Regions from separate parts of the Pelomonas lactea genome, predicted to be linked through region 2. Evidence: riboswitches for the same ligand, from Rfam matches in the RefSeq annotation. Region 2 holds a riboswitch; the other holds the start of a gene.
What was found. A riboswitch is a leader RNA that binds a small molecule or an ion and turns the genes downstream of it on or off. The one in region 2 is predicted to bind cyclic di-GMP.
Positions count from the first base shown of each region.

Region 1: another riboswitch for cyclic di-GMP. It lies ahead of ACG04Q_RS00325 (S53 family peptidase); the one in region 2 lies ahead of ACG04Q_RS07725 (methyl-accepting chemotaxis protein).

Region 1 is NZ_JBIGHX010000001.1:70,973-80,776, forward strand. Features, by position in the region: gene ACG04Q_RS00295 (alpha/beta hydrolase) at 1-1,061, shown strand, start outside; gene ACG04Q_RS00300 (cupin-like domain-containing protein) at 1,058-2,164, shown strand; gene ACG04Q_RS00305 (NAD(P)H-dependent oxidoreductase) at 2,245-2,832, shown strand; gene ACG04Q_RS00310 (molybdopterin-dependent oxidoreductase) at 2,914-5,118, shown strand; gene ACG04Q_RS00315 (LytR/AlgR family response regulator transcription factor) at 5,105-5,869, opposite strand; gene ACG04Q_RS00320 (sensor histidine kinase) at 5,866-7,008, opposite strand; cyclic di-GMP riboswitch class I at 7,178-7,264, shown strand; gene ACG04Q_RS00325 (S53 family peptidase) at 7,314-9,095, shown strand; gene ACG04Q_RS00330 (ATP-binding protein) at 9,082-9,804, opposite strand, start outside.
Region 2 is NZ_JBIGHX010000002.1:765,166-774,969, forward strand. Features, by position in the region: gene acnB (bifunctional aconitate hydratase 2/2-methylisocitrate dehydratase) at 1-710, shown strand, start outside; cyclic di-GMP riboswitch class I at 961-1,056, shown strand; gene ACG04Q_RS07725 (methyl-accepting chemotaxis protein) at 1,115-2,668, shown strand; gene ACG04Q_RS07730 (flagellar basal body rod protein FlgC) at 2,772-3,044, opposite strand; gene ACG04Q_RS07735 (GGDEF domain-containing protein) at 3,160-4,092, opposite strand; gene sbcB (exodeoxyribonuclease I) at 4,168-5,601, opposite strand; gene ACG04Q_RS07745 (hypothetical protein) at 5,632-6,144, opposite strand; gene ACG04Q_RS07750 (beta-ketoacyl-ACP synthase III) at 6,241-7,374, opposite strand; gene ACG04Q_RS07755 (DUF3422 family protein) at 7,459-8,769, shown strand; gene ACG04Q_RS07760 (DeoR/GlpR family DNA-binding transcription regulator) at 8,756-9,520, opposite strand; partial or broken gene ACG04Q_RS07765 (NUDIX domain-containing protein) at 9,581-9,804, shown strand, end outside.

The DNA of each region.
Region 1 (9,804 bases), on a different contig from region 2:
GCGCCAGCCGCCTGGCCATCGATGCCGTCACCGGCGTCACCGACCTCGTCGAGGCCATGCACGCTGAGATCTCGCGGCTGCCGCTGACGGCGTCGCGTGAGCGAACCACCGGCATCACCGGCCTGGTCTACCGCAGCGTGCGCGGCGTGACGCGCCTGGTGGGCGGCGGGCTGGACCTGGCGCTCGGCGCGCTGGCACCGCTGCTCGACCAGGCAGACACGCAACACGCCAGCGCCGCGCAAGCCGCCCTGAACGGCGTGCTGGGCGACTACCTCGAAGCCACCGCCAACCCGCTCGCCACGCCCATGGCGCTGCACCCGCTCGTCGACGACGCGAGCGGCCCCGCGCTGGTGTTCCTGCACGGCTTGGGCATGAACGAGGCGCAGTGGCGGCGCGACGGCGCCGACTTCCCCGCCGCCCTCGCCGCGCTGGGCTACCGGCCGCTGGGCCTGCGCTACAACACCGGCCGCAACATCTGGCGCAACGGCGCCGAACTCGCCCGGCTGCTGGACACCGTGCCCGGCCTCATCACGCTGCTGGGCCACAGCATGGGCGGCCTGGTCGCCCGCAGCGCCATCGCGCAGGCCCGCGGCCGCCGCTGGCCACAGCGGCTGCAGGCGCTCGTCACGCTGGGCACGCCGCACCTGGGCGCACCGCTGGAACGCGGCGGGCAGCAGGTGCAGCAGTTGCTGGCCGTCAGCGCCTACTCGCGCCCGCTCGCCGCGCTGGCAGCGCGCCGCAGCGCCGGCATCCGCGACCTGCGCCATGCCAGCCTGCTCGAAGCCGATGCCGACGCCGGCAAGGCCAGCCGCCTGCCGCTGCCCGCTGGCGTGCGCTGTTGCGCCATCGCGGCCACCACGGCGAAGCGGCCCACCGGCGCGCCCGCGCGCTGGCTGGGTGACGGCCTGGTGCCCGTGGCCAGCGCGCTGGGGCAGCACCGCGAGGCCGCACGCCGGCTGGCGTTCACCGACACCGCCGTCTTCACCGGCCTGGGCCACCTGGCGCTGCAGACCGACGCGGCGGTGCTGCAGCAACTCAGGGACTGGCTGAAGCCGGCATGAGCTTCATGCCCGTGTCGCGCACTGCGGCTAACGTCCGCACCATGCCGCTCGCACCGCTGAAGCCCCCGCCCCGCCCACGCCCCGCCGCGCTGCTGGACCTGCCACCTGACTGGCTAGGCTGGGTGGCCGACAACCGGCTGTGGAACTGCTCGCCCGAGTCCATGCTGGAGACGATGACGGCCTCCGGGCTGAACCCGTCCACCTGCAGCGCCGCCATCGAGCAGATCGAGCAGGACCCGGTGTTCCAGGCCGCCCGCCGCCACCAGCAGCTGCTGCGCAAGCTCGAGTCCGTCGTCGGCAACCTGCAGCAGCTGTGGCAGGGTGACCCTGGCTACGGCGTCATCGAGAAGCGCCGCGGCGTGTCGCGCGACGAGTTCATCGCCCGCTACGTGCGCGGCTGCCGGCCGGTCGTGCTGACCGACATCGCCGAGGACTGGCCCGCGATGGGCCGCTGGTCGCCGGCGGACCTGCGCGAGCGCTTCGGCCACCTGGACGTGGACGTGCAGGTGGGCCGCAACACCGACACGCTGTTCGAGCAGCACAAGAAGAAGCTACGCCAGCGCATGAAGGTGGCCGCGTTCGTGGACCTCGTCGTCGGCGGTGGTGCCACCAACGACCACTACCTGACGGCCAACGACGAGATGATGCGCCGACCCGAGTTCCTGCCGCTGCTGCAGGACATCGGCCGCATGCCGCCCATCTGCGACCCGGCGCTGCTGCACACGGCGGCGTCGTTCTGGTTCGGCCCGGCCGGCACGCGCACGCCGCTGCACCACGACACGCTGATGCTGTTCCACACCCAGGTCGTCGGCCGCAAGCGCTGGCGCTTCGTGTCGCCGCTGCAGACGCCGCTGCTCTATAACCGCATGGGCGTGTACAGCCCCATCGACCTGGACGCGCCGGACTTCCACCGCTACCCGCTGCTGCGCGACGCGCAGGTGCTGGAGGTGGTGCTGGAGCCGGGCGACACGCTGTTCCTGCCGCTGGGCTGGTGGCACCAGGTCAGCTCGCTGGAACTGAGCATGTCGTTCTCGTACACCAACTTCGCGGCCGACGTGCCCAACCAGTTCAGCTACGTGAACCCCAGCATCGGCAACTGGTAGCGGGCCGCGCGCCGGCTTGACGGGCGTCAAGGCGCGGGCCGGCCGACGGCGGGACGATGGCTTCGCTCAAGGAGGCTCCCATGACCCGCCGCATCGTGCTGATCCAGGCCCACCCGGACGCCGATGGCGGCCACTTGTGCCACGCGCTGGCGCGCGCCTATGCCGACGGCGCGCGCGAGGCCGGCCACGAGGTGCGCGTCATCGACATCGCCCAGCTCGACTTCCCGCTGCTGCGCTCGCAGAAGGACTGGCTGGAGGGCGAGGTGCCCGCGTCGCTCAAGCCGGCGCAGGACGACATCCGCTGGGCCCAGCACCTGGTGTTCTTTTTCCCGCTGTGGCTGGGCGACATGCCGGCGCTGCTGAAGGGCTTTCTGGAGCAGATCGCGCGGCGCGGCTTCGCGTTTGAGCCGGTCGAGGGCAACCCGCTGGGCCGCAAGCTGCTGACCGGCCGCTCGGCCCGCGTCGTCGTCACGATGGGCATGCCGGCGCTGGTCTACCGCTGGATCTTCCGCGCGCATTCGCTGCGCTCGCTGGAGCGCAACATCCTCGGCTTCGTTGGCATCGGCCCCATCCACGAGACGCTGGTGGGCGGCGTGGACGGCCTGGGCGATGCCGGCGTGGCGCGCTGGCTGGACGAGATGGCCGAGCTGGGCTTGCGCGGCGAGTAGCCGTCGCCTGCGCGACGGCCGCGGGGCGGGCGCCACGGCTAAGCTGGCCGGTTCGAGAAGAACCACGCCAGGAGACCCACCATGCCCGACAGCCACTACCGCATCTGCCCCTTGTGCGAGGCCTGCTGCGGGCTGGAGGTGAAGACCGCCGGCGCCAAGGTCATCGCCATCCGCGGCGCCGAGAAGGATGTGTTCAGCCACGGTTACCTGTGCCCCAAGGGCGTCAGCCTGAAGGACCTGCATGAAGACCCCGACCGGCTGCGCACGCCGCTGATCAAGCGCGACGGCGTCTTCGTCGAGGCGACGTGGGACGAGGCCTTCGCCGAGATCGAGCGCCGGCTGCTGCCGCTGCGCGAGCGGCACGGCGCCGACGCGGTAGCGCTGACCATCGGCAACCCGGCCGCGCACAAGGTCAGCCTGCTGGCCTACACGCCGCGGCTCGTGAAGTCGCTGGCCACGCGCAACGTGATGAGCGCCTCCACGCTGGACCAGATGCCCAAGCAGCTCAGCAGCGCGCTGATGTTCGGCCACTGGCTGTCCATCCCGCTGCCGGACATCGAGCGCTGCGACGTCCTGCTCATCCTGGGCGGCAACCCCATGGTCAGCAACGGCAGCCTGTGGACCGTGCCCGACTACCGCGGCAAGGCCAAGGCGATGCGCGCTCGCGGCGGGCGCATCGTCGTCGTCGACCCGCGCCGCAGCGAGACGGCCGCAGCCGCCGACGAGCACCTGCCCATCCGCCCCGGCGCCGACGCGCTGCTGCTGGCCGGCATCGCCCACACGCTGTTCGACGAAGGGCTGGTGAACCTGGGCCGGCTGGCCGAGCACGTCAACGGGCTGGACGACGCGCGCGCCGCCGTGCAGCCCTTCGCCCCCGAGGTGACGGCCGCCGGCTGCGGCATCCCGGCCGAGACGCAGCGCCGCCTCGCCCGCGAGCTGGCCGAAGCAAAGCGCGCCGCCGTCTATGGCCGCATCGGCACCTGCACGACGCGCTTCGGCACGGTGAACTCGTGGCTGGTGGACCTCATCAACGTGCTGACCGGCCACCTCGACCGCGAGGGCGGCGCGATGTTTGCGAAGGCCGCCGCGTTCGCGCCCAACACGCAGGGCCAGCCCGGCCGCGGCAAGGGCGTGACGACGGGCCGGCGCAAGAGCCGCGTGTCCGGCGCGCCGGAAATCTACGGCGAGCTGCCCATCACCGTGCTCGCGGAAGAGATCGAGACCCCCGGCGACGGCCAGGTCAAGGCGCTCATCACCATCGCCAGCAACCCGGTGCTGTCGGCCCCCGGCGGCCCGCGCCTGGCGAAGGCGCTGGAAGGGCTGGACTTCATGCTCAGCCTGGACATCTACGTCAACGAGACGACGCGCCATGCCGACGTGATCCTGCCGGGCCTGTCGCCGCTGGAAGACCTGCACTTCGACGTCGCCTTCCCGCAGCTCAGCCACCGCAACCACGCGCGCTTCTCCGGCCCGGTGTTCGACGCCGCACCCGGCACGCCGCAGGAGTGGCAGACCATCCTGAAGTTGTGCGCGCTGCTGGAAGGCCGCGGCCTGGGCGTGGATGTTCAGCAGCTGGACGACGAGGCCATCGCGTCCGACGTGCGCCGCTTTGCCGGCGACCAGACGCCTGCCATCCTGGCCGCGCTGGACCCGTGGCGCGGCCCCGAGCGCCTCATCGACCTGCAGCTGCGCGTGGGCCCGTACGGCGACCAGTTCGGCCGCCAGCCCGACGGCCTGACCCTGAAGAAGGTGAAGGCCGCCAGCACGGTGGACGGCGGCGGCGTGGACCTCGGTGCGCTCACGCCGCGCATCCCGGAAGTGCTGCGCACGCCCAGCGGCAAGATCGAACTGGCGCCGCCCAGCATCCTGGCCGACCTGGCTCAAGTCAAAGCCGAACCCGCGCCCGAATTCAGCCTCATCGGCCGCCGCGACACGCGCTCAGGCAACAGCTGGATGCACAACCTGCCCATCCTGGCCAAGGGCCCGGAGCGCTGCACGCTGCTCGTGAACCCCGGCGACGCCGACCGACTGGGTCTGGCCGAGTTCGCGCGGGTGAAGAGCGCCGTCGGCGAACTGATTGCCCGCGTCGAGCGCAGCGCCGACATGAGCCCCGGCGTGGTGAGCCTGCCGCACGGCTGGGGGCACGACCTGGCCGGCGTGCAGCTGGGCGTGGCCCGCGAGCGGCCCGGCGTCAACATGAACGCGCTGCTGGACGACGCCGCACGCGACCCGCTCAGCGGCAACGCCGTGCTGAGCGGCGTTGCCGTGGAGATCACTGCCCCTTGAACAGGCCCTGGAAGGGGCGCGACACGGTCAGCACATCGGCCGAGCCGCGCAGCCGCAGCACCATGCCGCCGTCGTCGTCGCGCACGGCGCTGGCGATCTGCGCGGCGGCCACGACCGTGGACCGGTGCACCTGCTGGAAGCGCGCCGGGTCCAGCTGCGCGATGAGGTCCTTCAGCGGCGTGCGCAGCAGCGCGTCGCGCTGCTGGCCGGCCTCCAGGTAGACAACGCGGGTGTAGCGCGCGTCGGACTCGAAGTAGACGACGTCGTCGACGCGGATCAGCCGCACCTCCTTGCCCACGCCGGCCTGCAGCGTGTCAGGCCAGGCCGGGCGGCGCTGCTGCGCGGCCAGCTGCTCCAGCAGCTGCTGCAGCGCACCGGCCGCCGGCGCGGGCCGCTGCAGGCGCTCGCGCAGCCGTGCCACGGTCTGCGCCAGCCGGGCCGGGTCCAGCGGCTTGACGAGGTAGTCCACCGCGCCGGCGTCGAAGGCCTGCAGCGCATGGTCGCCGTAGGCCGTGACGAACACCACCGCGCTGCGGCCCGCGATGCGCCGCGCCACGTCGATTCCCGACAGCCCTGGCATGCGAATGTCCAGGAAGCACACGTCGGGCTCGTGGGCCAGCCATTGGTCCCACGCGTCGGCGCCGTGTGTGGCCTGGGCCACGATCTGCGCGTCGGGCCAGGCCTGGGCCAGCGCGTCGGCCAGCTGCTCGCGGGGCGCGGGTTCGTCGTCGGCGATGAGGATGCGTGTCATGGGGAAACGAGTATCTCGGCGCGCGTGCCACCGTCGGCGCGGCGCTGCAGCGTGAAGCGCGCGCGGTCGCCGAAATGGTGGTGCAGCCGCTGGCGGAGGTTGGCCAGCCCCACGGCGTCCTGAGCCTCGTCGGTCAGGCCGAGACCGTCGTCGTCCACGCGGATCCGCCAGTAGCCTGGCGACTCCGGCGCTATGTCAACCGAGACCCGGCCGCCCCCGATCTTGGGCTCCAGGCCGTGCTCGACGGCGTTCTCCACCAGCGTCAGCAGCAGCCCAGGCGGCAGCGGCTCAGCGGCCAGCGCCGAGTCGACGGTGACTTCGCCCAGCACCCGGTTCTCCAGCCGGGCGCTGAGGATGGCCAGGTAGTGGCGCACGGCCTGCGCCTCTTCTTCCAGCGCTATGGTGGTGCGCCCGAGCAATTCGGTGCTGCGCCGCAGGAAGCCCGTGAGTTCGCGCAAGAGCGGGCCGGCACGCTCGTCGCGGCGGTCCACCCAGTGCTGCAGCGTGGCCAGCGTATTGAAGACAAAGTGAGGATGGATCTGCGCGTGCAGCAGCCGCAGGTCAGCCTCGGCGGCGGCGCGGGCGGCAGCATCACGCTCCGCCACCAGTTGCAGCCGAGCGAGTTGCTGATCGCGCGCCAAGCGGCCCGCGCGGGCGACGACGCTCACCACCAGCGCGGCCCCGACCACCACCGGCGCAAAGCCGTACAGCGCCGGTTTCAGCCGGCCTTGCCAGTCAAGCAGGCCGTCAACGCCATGCCGCAACAACCAGCCCACCATCACTCCCAGCGCCACGCCGCCGCCCGACTGCCAGAGCAGCCGGCTCAAGGTGACCTTGGGCGCCATCGCTGCTGCGGCCAGCACGATGGTGACGGCCACGCACCCGAGCGCAGCCAGGAGCAAGGCTGCGCCCCAGCCGGCGCCGCGACCCAGCAACCAGGTCACGGCCCCCGCGTAGACCAGCCACCACCCCACCCAGACGCCGGCCCCCCGGCGGGAGTAGAGGTAGATGTCGACCAGCTCGACCCGCTCTCGCAGGGCAGCGTCCTGCCGGCCGAGGCGCTCGTAGTAAGGCAGCGCCCAGCGGTAGTAGGCGCGCTGGAAGCGGTTGCCGTGGGCGAGGGGGTTGGGGGTGTCCATGGCCGGCACTCTAGGGGCGCTGCCGGCACGGCGGCGGCCACAGCGGGCGAAACGCCGTCGCACCCGCACGAAGCGCGTCGCGGCGCGCACGAGACGCGTCAGATGTCACGCCCGCGCGCGACGGCGGTGAACACGGCGGCCGGTCGCCGCCCTAGACTCCAATCGTTTTCAACCCTGAGGGCAAACCCGTCGAAAGGCGGGGACGCAAAGCTTCCGGCCTAACGCACTGCGGTGCCATGGCAGCGGGGCCGCCAAGACCGCCGGGTCTTGTCGGGCGTGGCCCTCGCCTGCACGAGATTCCGGCCATGCGCAGTTCCCCCGTCTCCTGGACCCTCAGCCTGCTGGCCTGTGCCGCCCTGACCGCCTGCGGCGGCGGTGCCGGCAACGACGCGCCCACCACCCAGACGCTGGCGGCGGACGCGCCGACGGCCTTCACGCTCAACGTGGCACTGGACGAGGCCTTGCCCGCCAGCGACGTCGAGGCCCTGCCCCAGTTCCACACCGCCGCCGTGCAGCTGGACGAACCGGTGGACGGCGCCGAGCCGCACCGTGCCGAGGCGGCAGCCGGCGTGGGCACGCGCGGCCTGACGCTGGCCGGGCTGGACGACGCGCTGCGCCCCCGCGCCCTGGCCGCCGGCACCGGCGAAGCCGCGCCGATGGCCACGACGACGACGGTCACCACCTACACGCCCGCGCAGATCCGCGCCGCCTACGGGCTGCCGGCGCTGGCCGGCGCCACGGCCGCACAGCTGGGCGCGGGCCAGACGATCTACATCGTCAACGCCAAGCACGACCCCAACATCGCCGCCGAGCTGGCCGCGTTCAACACCAAGTTCGGCCTGCCCGGCTGCACCACGCGCACGCTGGCCGCGAACGCCGCGCTGCCGCTGGCGGCGGCGTCAAAGACGAGTTGCGAGCTGGTCGTCGCCTACAGCTCGGGTGCCAACCTGACGGCCACCGCGCCGGCCTACGACAGCGGCTGGGCCACCGAGATCGCGCTGGACGTGCAGTGGGCCCATGCCACCGCGCCGCTGGCCCGGCTGGTGCTCATCGAGGCGCCGGACGCCGGCGTCGCCAGCCTGTCCAACGCCGTCGCGCTGGCCAACAAGATGGGGCCCGGCGTCGTCTCCATGAGCTTCGGTGCCGCCGAGGGCGTCTGGACGACGGCCTACGACGGCGTCTTCAACACCGCCGGCATGAGCTACCTGGCCGCCACCGGCGACAACGGTGCGGCGGTGTCGTGGCCGTCGGCGTCCAGCCGCGTGCTGGCCGTGGGCGGCACCACGCTGGCGTACAGCGGCAGCGGCGCGCGCAGCGAAACCACCTGGAGCGGCACCGGCGGCGGCACCAGCGCCTATGTGGCGCTGCCCAGCTACCAGAGCGGCAGCATCGCCGGCTACGCGCGCCGCGCGGTGGCCGACGTGGCCTTCAACGCCAACCCCAACTCGGGTCAGTACGTGGCCGTCATCTCGCCCGGCACGAGCGCGGTGCGCTGGATCAGCGCCGGCGGCACCAGCCTGTCCACGCCGCAATGGGCCGGCCTGCTGGCCGTGGCCAACGCACAGCGCGCCGCATCGGGCAAGGCGGCGCTGGGCCAGCCGCACGCGGCGCTCTACCAGCAGGTGGGCGCCGTGCCCACCGCCTATGCCGCCGCGTTCAAGGACGTGTCCACCGGCGCCAACGGCAGCTGCACCACCTGCACGGCCAAGGTCGGCTACGACACGCCCACCGGCTGGGGCACGCCCAACGCCACGGCGCTGTGGGCCAGCCTGGGCAACGCCGCCGCCGGCACGACCAGCACCACGGCCACCGCCAGCACGGCGCCCAAGCTCACCACCACCAGCCTCAGCGGCGTGGCCGGCAAGGCGCTGAGCGCCGGCATCGGCTACAGCGCGCCGGGCGCCACGTCGCTGGCCATCACCATCAGCGGCTCGCCCAGCGGCATGGCCTTCTCGGCCAGCAGCAGCGGCATCGCCGTCAGCTGGCCCAAGCCGGTGGCGGGCACCGTCAACCTGTCCATCACGCTGAAGGACAACCTGGGCCAAACCAGCACCGGCACCGTGGCCGTGAAGATCAGCGCCAGCTGACGCGCGCCACCAGCCCGCCGCCGTCGCGCGGCAGCAGCTGCAGCTCGGCCCCCTCGGCGCGCGCGATGCGCTCGACGATGGCCAGCCCCAGGCCCGAGCCCGGCACGCCACCCCGCGCGGCGTCGCCGCGCTGGAACGGCCGCTTGAGCGCCTCCACCCGTGCCGGCGCGATGCCAGGGCCACGGTCGCGCACCTCGATCCACGCCGCCCCCGCCATCTCGCCGCAGGCCAGCTCAAGGGGCGGCGCGCCATGCGTCTGCGCGTTGACGACCAGGTTCAGCACCAGGCGCCGCAGCGCCTGCGGCCGCGCCCGGCGGTGCACGGCCGGGCCGGGCGCCAGCGTGGGCTGCGGCAGGCCAGGCGCCAGCGCCAGCGTCTCGGCCAGAAATTCGCGCAGCTCGATGTCCACGGCCGGCAGGTCCTGCTCGGCCGGGTGCGACGCGCGCGCATAGTCCAGGAACTGCGTCAGCATGCCGTCCAGCCCGTGCAGGCTGCGGTCCAGCGTGTCCAGCAGCTCACGGTCGGCCTGGCCGGCCGGCATCGAATCGCGCAGCAGCTCGCTGGCCAGCCGGATCTTGGCCAGCGGCGTGCGCAGGTCGTGCGACAGGCCGGCCAGCATCAGCAGCCGCTCCTCCTCGTCGCGGGCCAGCGCGGCGGCCATGTCGTTGAAGCCGCGCGCCAGCGCCGCCGTCTCGGCAGGCCCGTCGGT
Region 2 (9,804 bases):
TGAAGAACATGATCAATGACGGCTACGCCGACGCGAAGACGCTGCAGCGCCGCATCGAGAAGGTCGAGGCCTGGCTGGCCAAGCCCGATCTGCTCGAAGCCGACAAGGACGCCGAGTACGCCGCCGTCATCGAGATCGACCTGGCCGACATCAAGGAGCCGATCGTCTGCTGCCCGAACGACCCGGACGACGCCAAGTTCCTGTCCGAAGTGGCCGGCACCAAGATCGATGAAGCCTTCATCGGCTCGTGCATGACCAACATCGGTCACTTCCGCGCCGCGGCCAAGCTGCTGGGCGGCCAGCGCGACATCCCCGTCAAGCTGTGGGTCGCCCCGCCGACCAAGATGGACCAGAGCGAGCTGATCAAGGAAGGCCACTACGCCGCCTTCGGCACCGCCGGTGCGCGCACCGAAATGCCGGGCTGCTCGCTGTGCATGGGCAACCAGGCTCAAGTGCGTGAAGGCGCCACCGTCATCTCCACCTCCACCCGCAACTTCCCGAACCGTCTGGGCAAGAACACCAACGTGTTCCTGGGCTCGGCCGAGCTGTCGGCCATCGCTTCGCGCCTGGGCCGCCTGCCGACCAAGGAGGAGTACCTGAAGGAGATGGGCGTGATCGACGCCGACAAGGCCAGCGTCTACCGCTACATGAACTTCGACCAGATCGAGGAATACGCGGAAGGCGCCAAGGCCAGCGCGCCGACCTGCTGAGCCCGAGCCGGCGCTCGCTGGCCCACACCCACCGCACCCGCCCGCCGCGCGCAAGCCCGGCGGGCTTTTCGTTGTCGCTGACCTCGCAGATCCCCGGCAAGCCCTGCCACCGACCGTGAACTCCGCACAGCGTCAACTTCGCCCCGTGGAGTGGCCGCTCTAGAAACACAGCGTCCACCCATCGGGCCGTTGCTTCGCTGTAAGAATTCGTATCACTCCGACCGACTGCGGCCGGGGCCAACCACTCCAGTTCTGTCCAGGGCAAGTCCGTGCGAAAGCCGGATACGCAAAGCCACCGGCCTGTCGGCAGCGCAAACGCGCCGCCCATGGCAGCGGAGCCGCCGGAACCTCTGCCTCGCCGGGCGAGGGCCCCCGTGCCCTGGGCAACCCACCGTTGCCTGCCCATGATCCACCTGCTGACCCGCTTCAAGATCGGCCCGCGCCTGGCCGCCAGCTTCTTCGCGCTGTTGCTCGCCATGGCGGCGCTGTGCGCCCTTGCCCTGACGGGCCTGCACGACCTGGCCGGCCAGCTGCGCTTCATCCGCGACGACCGCCTGCCCAAGGTGGAGCGCCTGGTCAACGTCGCCGACAACATCAACAAGATTGCACGCCAGACGCGCAACATCCTGCTGTACGACGATCTGCAGAAGCAGACCGGCTGGTTGGCCTCCATTGCCAAGGCCCGCGAGGACAACCAGCGCCTGTGGGCCGAGATCGTTCCCAACGTGCGCTCCGAGGAGGGCCGCCGGCTGCTGGCCCAGGCCCAGTTGCTGGGCGACAAGTTCGAGAGCGACCTGAACACCTTCCTGCTGCATATCCGCGCCGGCGAGATGGGCGAGGCCACCGAGCTGCTCGAACGCAGCCTGCGCGAGTCGCAGCTCGCCTACATGAAGCAGGTCGACGAGATCAAGACCCGCGAGATCGCTCGCATCGGCAAGACGGCCGACGATGCCGACACGCTGTACCAGCGCTCCCGGCTGCTGGTGCTGGCGGGCGGCGCCGCGCTGCTGGTGTTGGGCGGGCTGCTGTGCTGGGGCATCACGCGGTCCATCGTCGCGCCGCTGCGCCGCGCCGTGCGCGAGGCTCGCCGCATGGCCGCCGGCGACCTCAGCCAACCCGTTCGTGCGCGCGGCCGCGACGAGGCCGCCGACATGCTGGCTGCGCTGGGCGCCATGCAGCACGGCCTGCGCGACATCGTCGGCAGCGTGCGCGAAAGCGTGGCCTCGGTCGCCACGGCCAGCCAGCAGATCGCCCAGGGCAACCAGGACCTGAGCGCCCGCACCGAGGAGCAGGCCTCGTCGCTGCAGCAGACGGCCGCCAGCGTCGAGCAGATCAGCGGCAACGTGCGGACCGGCGCCGAACATGCCCACGAGGCCAACCAGCTGGCCGGCCAGGCGCGCGCGGTGGCTGAACGCGGCGGCGCGCTGGTGGAGCGCGCCGTCAGCCAGATCGACCGCCTGGAAGCCTCCAGCCGGCGCATCGCCGACATCATCGGCACCATCGACGGCATTGCCTTCCAAACCAACATCCTGGCGCTGAACGCAGCCGTGGAAGCCGCCCGTGCAGGCGAGCAGGGACGCGGCTTCGCCGTCGTGGCCGGCGAGGTGCGCACGCTGGCACAGCGCTGCGCCGAGGCCGCCCGCGAGATCAAGGGCCTGGTGCAGGGCTCGGTCGAGCAGGTGCAGGACAGCAGCGAGCTGGTGCGCGGCACCGGCGCCGTCATGGGCGAGATCGTCACCCAGGTGCAGCGCGTGTCGGCCATGGTGGGCCAGATCAGCCAGAGCTCGCGCGAGCAGGACCAGGGCATCGTCGAGATCCACCAGTCCATGGGCCAGCTCGACGACATGACCCAGCGCAACGCCGCGCTGGCCGAGGAGAGCACGGCCGCCGCCGAGAGCCTGCGCCTGCAGGCCGAGCAGCTGACCCGCGCCGTCGCCAGCTTCCGGCTGGACGCCTGAGCTTGACCGCCCCTTGCCCGAGGGGACGGCGCGCACGGGAGGTGGGCCGCTGAAATGAGAAAGGGCGCTGCGATGGCAGCGCCCTTTCTCTACGGGAAGAGGCTCAGGCCTTGATGTCCAGCAGCGCGCCGGTGGTGTTGAGCTGCGTCTGCAGCACCTTCAGGTTGGCGACGAAGGCATAGGACGCCGATTGCTGCTCGACCACCTCGTTGGCCGGGTTGATCTCGCGCTCGGGCACCTTGTCCACGTTCGTCGGCTCGACGCTGGGGCGGGACTGGTTGCCTGTCGCCAGGTTGGCGATGTTGGACGCCGACGCCCGCAGGCGCTCATTCGCGGCGGAGATGCCGGACAGGGCGGTGGACAGCGGGACGTTCATGGCATTTCAGCGGTTGAGCGCTCTGGCCGATACATCGGCAGCATCTGGCTGAACTTTAGAACATCCGGCGAAAAACCCCGCATTTCCGGGGCTCACCACGCGCGCGACCGTGAATTCAGCCCGCCAGCTCCTCGAAACCGCCCGCCGACACGAACACGCGCACACTGTCACCGCCAGCCGCCTTGGCCTCCGTGCAGGCCAGCGCGCCGGCGCCCAGCACAGCATCCACCGTGCCCAGCGTGGCGTGGATCTGCACGACGCCCAGCGACGCCTTCACGCGCGTGCGGTGCAAGCCCCAGCGCAGCCGGTAGGCTGCGACGGCGGCGCGGATCTTCTCGGCAATGATCTGCGCGTAGTGCTGGTCGCAGTCGGGCAGCAGGATGGCGAAATGGTCTTCCTCCAGCCTTGCGACGAGGTCGGACGCGCGCACCTTGCTGATCAGCATCTGGCCCAGGCCGTACAGGAAATGGTCACCCACCTCGGCGCCCATGTCCTTGACGACGTCGCCGAACTTGTCGACGTCCAGCCACAGCACCGATACCGGCTCGTTGCGCCGGCTGCCGACGTGCTCGGTCAGGCGGCGCTCGAACTCGCGGCGGTTGGCCAGCTCGGTGACGACATCATGCTTGGCCGTCCACGTGGGCTGCAGGCGCTGCGCGCGGGCGGTGGTCACGTCCTCGACGATCCACAGCGCCTCAGCCATCGGATGCTCCCAGTGCACCGGCGTGGCCTGCAGCCGGCCCCAGAAGCGGTGGCCGTCGCGCTTGACGTACTCGATCTCCTCGTCCAGCGGCCGGCCGGCGGCGAAGGCTGCCGCGGCGCGCTCATGCAGGGCCGTGTGGGCGAGGTCCGTGGTGTGGACGGTGCGGGTGCCCTGGCCGGTCAGGTCGGTGTCGTCACCGAAGCCGAACAGGTGGTTGAATTCCTCGCTGACGACCTCGAAGCGCTGGCCGGCAACGAAGGCGACGGCGGTGGGCGCCCGGACCAGCAGCGCGCGCAGGCGGGCGGCGGTGGAATCGTCGGCGGGGGCGGGTGCGGCGCTGCTCATGGAGTCTCCTGCATCGATCTTGTCGGCCCGACTATCGCAGGAGTCGCCGCTTTCGACCATGCTGCAGATCACGGTCTAGGGCGCGATCTGCTCCGCGTAGTCGTAGAGCGCCGACAGGATGGCCTCGCCACGCTCGTCGGCCGCCTCGCCCAACTGGTCGATGCGCTCCATGAAGGCCGCCAGCGTCTGCGCCCCACCCTCGCCCTCGTGCAGCCGCGCCGCGAGGTGGGCCTGCCAGCGCTCGGCCTCCTGCGGCGACAGGCTGGCGGGAAAGTTGCGCGCACGCCAGCGGAACACCAGCTCGTCCAGCCGCCCGTCCTGAAAGGCCAGCTTGCCCTGCGCCGCGCGCTCGGCAAGCTGCTCGGGCGACGTGGTTCGCACGCGGTTCAACGCACGGCGGTCCTCGTTGCCGATGAAGCCGCCGTAGAGGTCTTCGTCGACGTCGGCAGCCTCGAACGGCTCGCGCTGGAAGACGTCGGCCCACAGCCCGTCCAGCAGCCGGCCCTTCTCCGCCAGCAGCCGGGCGTGGGCCAGCTGCGCCTCGGTGTCGTGACCCCAGCGCTGGGCCATCGCCGGGCTGAGCGTCTTCAGGTTGCCGATGACGATGGGACTCTTGTTGACGTGGATGGTCTTGATGGGCAGGCGCGTGACGCCCTCCGGCAGCGCCTCCTGCTTCGTGAACATGCGCTCGCGGATGGCGGCGGCGTTCAGCGTCAACAGCTCGGTGGGGTCAGCCGCGCAGTCCCACACGATGAGCTCGTTCTTGTTGGTCGGGTGCGGCGCCAGCGGCCACACCAGCGCGATGCAGCCGCGCTCCGGGCCGTACATGCCGGACACATGCAGAAAGGGCTTGCCCACGCCGATCTCGTCCCATACCGCCTGCTTGGTGCGCAGCTTGACGCAGAACTCCCACAGCTTGGGCTGAGCCTGCCGCAGCTTGCGCGCCAGCGCCACGGTGGCGCGTACGTCGGACAGCGCATCGTGCGCCGCCTCGTGGGCCACGCCGTTGGCCACGGTCAGGTGCTCCAGCTTGAAGCTGGGGCGGCCGTCCTCGTGCTTGGGCCACTCCATGCCGTCGGGCCGCAGCGCATAGGCGCAGCGGACAACGTCCAGCAGGTCCCAGCGGCCGCAGCCGTTCTGCCACTCGCGGGCATAGGGATCGATGAGGTTGCGCCAGAACAGGTGGCGCGTGACTTCGTCGTCGAAACGGATGGAGTTGTAGCCCACGCCCACGGTGCCGGGCAGCGCCAGCACGGTCTCGATGGCCGCGGCGAACTCGTGCTCGGGCACGCCCTGCTGCAGGCATTGCTGCGGCAGGATGCCGGTGAGCAGGCAGGACTCGGGGTCGGGCAGGTAGTCGGGCGCCGGCTGGCAGAACAGCATCAGCGGCTCGCCGATCTCGTTGAGCTCGGCGTCGGTGCGCAGGCCGGCGAACTGGGCCGGGCGGTCGCGCCGCGGCACGCGGCCGAAGGTCTCGTAGTCGTGCCAGAAGAAGGTCAGGTCGCTCATGCCGGCACGATAGCCGATGCCCGTTCAGCGTCAGAGCATGCCGAACTCGATGCGCATCACGTATTGCATGGCACAGGGCTTGCCGCCGCAGACGGCCGGCTTGAACGGCGTGCGCGCCAGCACGCTGGCAGCGAAGCGCGAGAAATCGGCGTCCACCTTGCCGTAGGTCTGCGCATGCTGGACCTTGCCGGCACTGTCCACGTCCACGACGATGGCCAGCTTGCCCTTCGGAAAGCCGCGCTCCGCGCCGATGTGCAGCGTCGTCATCACGGGCAGCAGGCCATCGGCCGGGAACGGTGGCTCGTCGTCCTCGGGCATGCCCTCGTAGTTGGCGCGCACGACAGCCTTCTCGTTGGCGTCCAGCTCGGCGTAGCGCCGATTCAGCGGCAGGCCCGAGCTCGTCATCGCGGCGCGGCCGAAACGGGTGCCCGTCTCCTCGACGCGCAGCTCGAACTGCTTGCGTGGCAAGTCGGCCGCAGCGACACCCTGCATGCAGGCGGCAAACAGACAGGCGGCCAACACGCGGCCCGGATGGATTGGCATGGACAGACTCCCTGGGGGTTTTCTGGGGCTTTCTGGGGCTTTCTGGCTAACGGCACCAACGATAGCACCCGGTCTGCCGCTACCGTGCGGGCACGCTCAGCGTTTTCTGACGACGACGCTGCCGATGGAATAGCCCGCGCCGAACGAGCAGATGACGCCCGCATCGCCGGCCTTCAGGTCACCACGGTGGTGGTGGAAGGCGATGATGGAGCCGGCCGATGCGGTGTTGGCGTACTCGTCCAGGATCAGCGGAGCGATCTCGCTGCCGGCATCGGCGCCGACAAGCTTCTTGATGACCAGCTGGTTCATGCCCTGGTTGGCCTGGTGCAGCCAGTAGCGGCTCACCTGCGTGGGCTCCAGGCCCAGCTTGCCCAGGTGGGCCTCGATGTGCGCGGCAGCCATGGGCACCACTTCCTTGAAAACCTTGCGGCCCTCTTGATAGAAGGTCAGGTCGCGGGCGTTGGGGTCGCGGTCTTCGGCGCGGTTCATGAAGCCGAAGTTGTTGCGGATGTTGCTGCTGAACTGTGTGGCCAACTGCGTACCGAGGATCTCCCACTGGTCCGCGCCGGTCGCGGTGTCGGCGCGCTCGACGATGAGCGCGGTGCAGACGTCGCCGAAGATGAAGTGGCAGTCACGATCGCGCCATTCCAGGTGGGCCGACGTGATCTCGGGGTTCACGACCAGCACGCACTTGCTCGCGCCTGAACGCACCGCATTGAAGGCCTGCTCCAGCGCGAAGGTGGCCGACGAGCAGGCCACGTTCATGTCGAAGCCGTAGCCGCCCGCGCCCAGCGCCTGCTGGATCTCGACGGCCATGGCCGGGTAGGCGCGCTGCATGTTGGCGCTGGAACAGAGCACGGCGTCGACGTCGGCGCCGGTCTTGCCGGCCTGCTCAAGCGCCTGGCGCGCCGCATCGACGGCGATCTCGGCCATCAGCGAGATCTCGTCGTCGCCACGCGGCGTGAAACGCGGGTACATGCGGGCCGGGTCCAGCACGCCGTCCTTCTCGATGACGTAGCGCTGCTTGATGCCGGAGGCCTTCTCGATGAACTCGACACTGGAATGCGTCAGCGGCTGGCGCTCGCCGGCAGCGATTGCCGCGGCATGCAGCGCGTTCTGCTGGTCGGCGTAGGCGTTGAAGGCCTCGACCAGTTCTGCATTGGTGATCACATGCGGCGGGCGGTACAGGCCGGTGCCGCTGATGACGACGGGCGGGAATGAAGCTTGCATGGAAGAGGTCGCCCTGCTGATGTACGAAGCCTGCAATTTTATCGAGCCATTCTGGTGCCCTCCCTAGGCACTAGCCTGGGATCCATGCACGAAGACAGCATCCTCCCTCTTGACGACTCGCTGCGCCTGACGCTGCACAACGAGGTGCATGCCCGCCCGCCGGCGCGCATCCGGCTGCCGGCGGTCATCATCCACATTGCCGTGCTGAACGACGGCGTCAGCCGCGCCGACGAGCACGCGCACCTGCGGCGCCTGCCGGGCCAGCACGAGCTGCCCGAGGAGGCGCTGGCCGCCAACTTCCTGCGCCTGCGCTGCGGCGATTTCTCGCTGAAGTGGGAGCGCCACGCCGAGTTCACGCGCTACGCCGCCGTGCAGCCGCTGCCGGCCGACGCGGAGCCCGGCGCGCAGACGCTGGACGCCCTGCCCCTGCGTGTGGCGCCCGAGTGGCTGGGGCGCATCCCGGGGCGCACCATCGCGGCCATCAAGCTGGTCATGATCGAGCGGCCGCTGACCTGCGCCCCAAGCGCGCTGGCCGAGGCACAGGCCTGGTTCGGCGCCCATGCCGTCGTCGCGTCGACGATGGGCGGGCATTCGCTGGTGGTGACCGACTTCCGGCTGCACGCCAGCGGCTTCGAGCACATGGTGGTGCTGGCCGAGCCCGGCACGCCCGAGACGCGCGCCGGCCGCATCTGCCAGCGGCTGCTGGAGCTGGAGACCTACCGGCTGATGGCGCTGCGCGGGCTGCCCGCGGCCAAGGCGCTGAGCGGCACGCTGGCCGACGTGGAGGCGACGCTGGCGGCCATCACCGCGCGGCTGCAGGCGCACGGTGCGTCGGAGGCCGAGCTGCTGGACGACCTGATCTCGACGGCCGCCCGCGTGGAGCATGCGACGGCCGCGCACCAGTACCGCTTCGGCGCCACGCAGGCCTACCACGCCATCGTCGAGACGCGGCTGGCGGAGCTGCACGAGGGCAAGGTGGCCGGCACGCAGACGCTGGGCGAGTTCATGCAGCGGCGGCTGTCACCGGCCATTGCCACCGTCAGCGCCACGGCGCAGCGGCTGGCCGGCCTGTCGCAGCGCATCACGCGCGCCAGCGCGCTGCTGCGCACGCGGGTGGACATCGCCACCGAGGCGCAGAACCAGCAGTTGCTGGCCCAGCTCAACAACGGCCAGCGCACGCAGCTGCGCATGCAGGCCACCGTGGAGGGGCTGTCCATCGCGGCGATCACCTACTACGTCGTCAGCCTGCTGCTGTACTTCTTCAAGGCGCTGAAGGCCGAGGGCTGGCTGCCGTTCAGCCCGGAGCTGGCGGCCGGCGCGGCCATTCCCCTTGTGCTGCTGGCCGTGTGGCAGACGACGCGGCGCATCCACCGCAAGTTCTTCAGCCACCCCTGACGGTGACGACCTCCAGGCCCGGCACGCGCAGCGCGTCCAGCCGGGCGGTGTCGGCCTGCGGCGTGACCAGCAGCGTGGACAGCGCCGACAGCGGCGCCACGCGATAGGGCGACACCTTGCCCAGCTTGTCGCTGCTGGCCATCAGTACCGTCTCGGCGCTGCTGGCCATCAGCAGCGCCTTGACCTGTGCCTCCTCGGCGTCGCCGGTGGACAGGCCGAACTCCGCATCGACACCGGTCACGCCGAGGAAGTAGCCATCGGCCCGCAGCGCCTGGATGGCCTGCGCCACGCCCGCCCCCACCGCCACGCCGGAGTGCTTGAACAAGCGCCCGCCCAGCATCAGCACCTCCACCGTCGGGTGCTCGATGAGCGCCGCGGCGATGACCGGGCTGTGCGTCGCGATGGTGGCGCGCAGCGTGGGCGGCAGCTGCTGCACCATGGCCAGCGTGCTGGTGCCACCGTCGACGAACACGAGCTGGCCGTCAGCGACCAGCGACGCCGCATGCCGGCCCAGCGCCTGCTTCTCGTCGACGGCGATGGTGCTGCGCCGCGCCAGGTTGGCCAGCGCCGGCGACACCGGCAGCGCACCGCCATGCACGCGCTGCAAGGCGCCGCGCAAGGCCAACTCGCGCAGGTCGCGGCGGATGGTGTCCTCCGACACCGCCAGCCGCTCGGCCAGCTCACGCGCCAGCACGCGGCCGTGGCGTTGCAGGTCGTCCAGGATGGCGAGGTGGCGTTGTTCGGTCAGCATCTGTGGGCTTGCATGGTTTTGCGTTATTTTGCATCATTGAAATTCAATTCAGGAATTTTCATGCAAACACAGACTGAAACACGCATCGCCGACCTGCCGCTGGACCAGCGGGTGCGCGTGCGGGAGGTGAAGCTGCTATCCGACAACTGGTACACGCTGAAGACCACGCGCTTCGACTTCCTGCGCAGCAGCGGCGAATGGCAGACGCAGCACCGCGAGACCTATGACCGCGGCAACGGCGCCTGCATCCTGCTGTACCAGCGCGCGCGCCGCCGTGTGCTGCT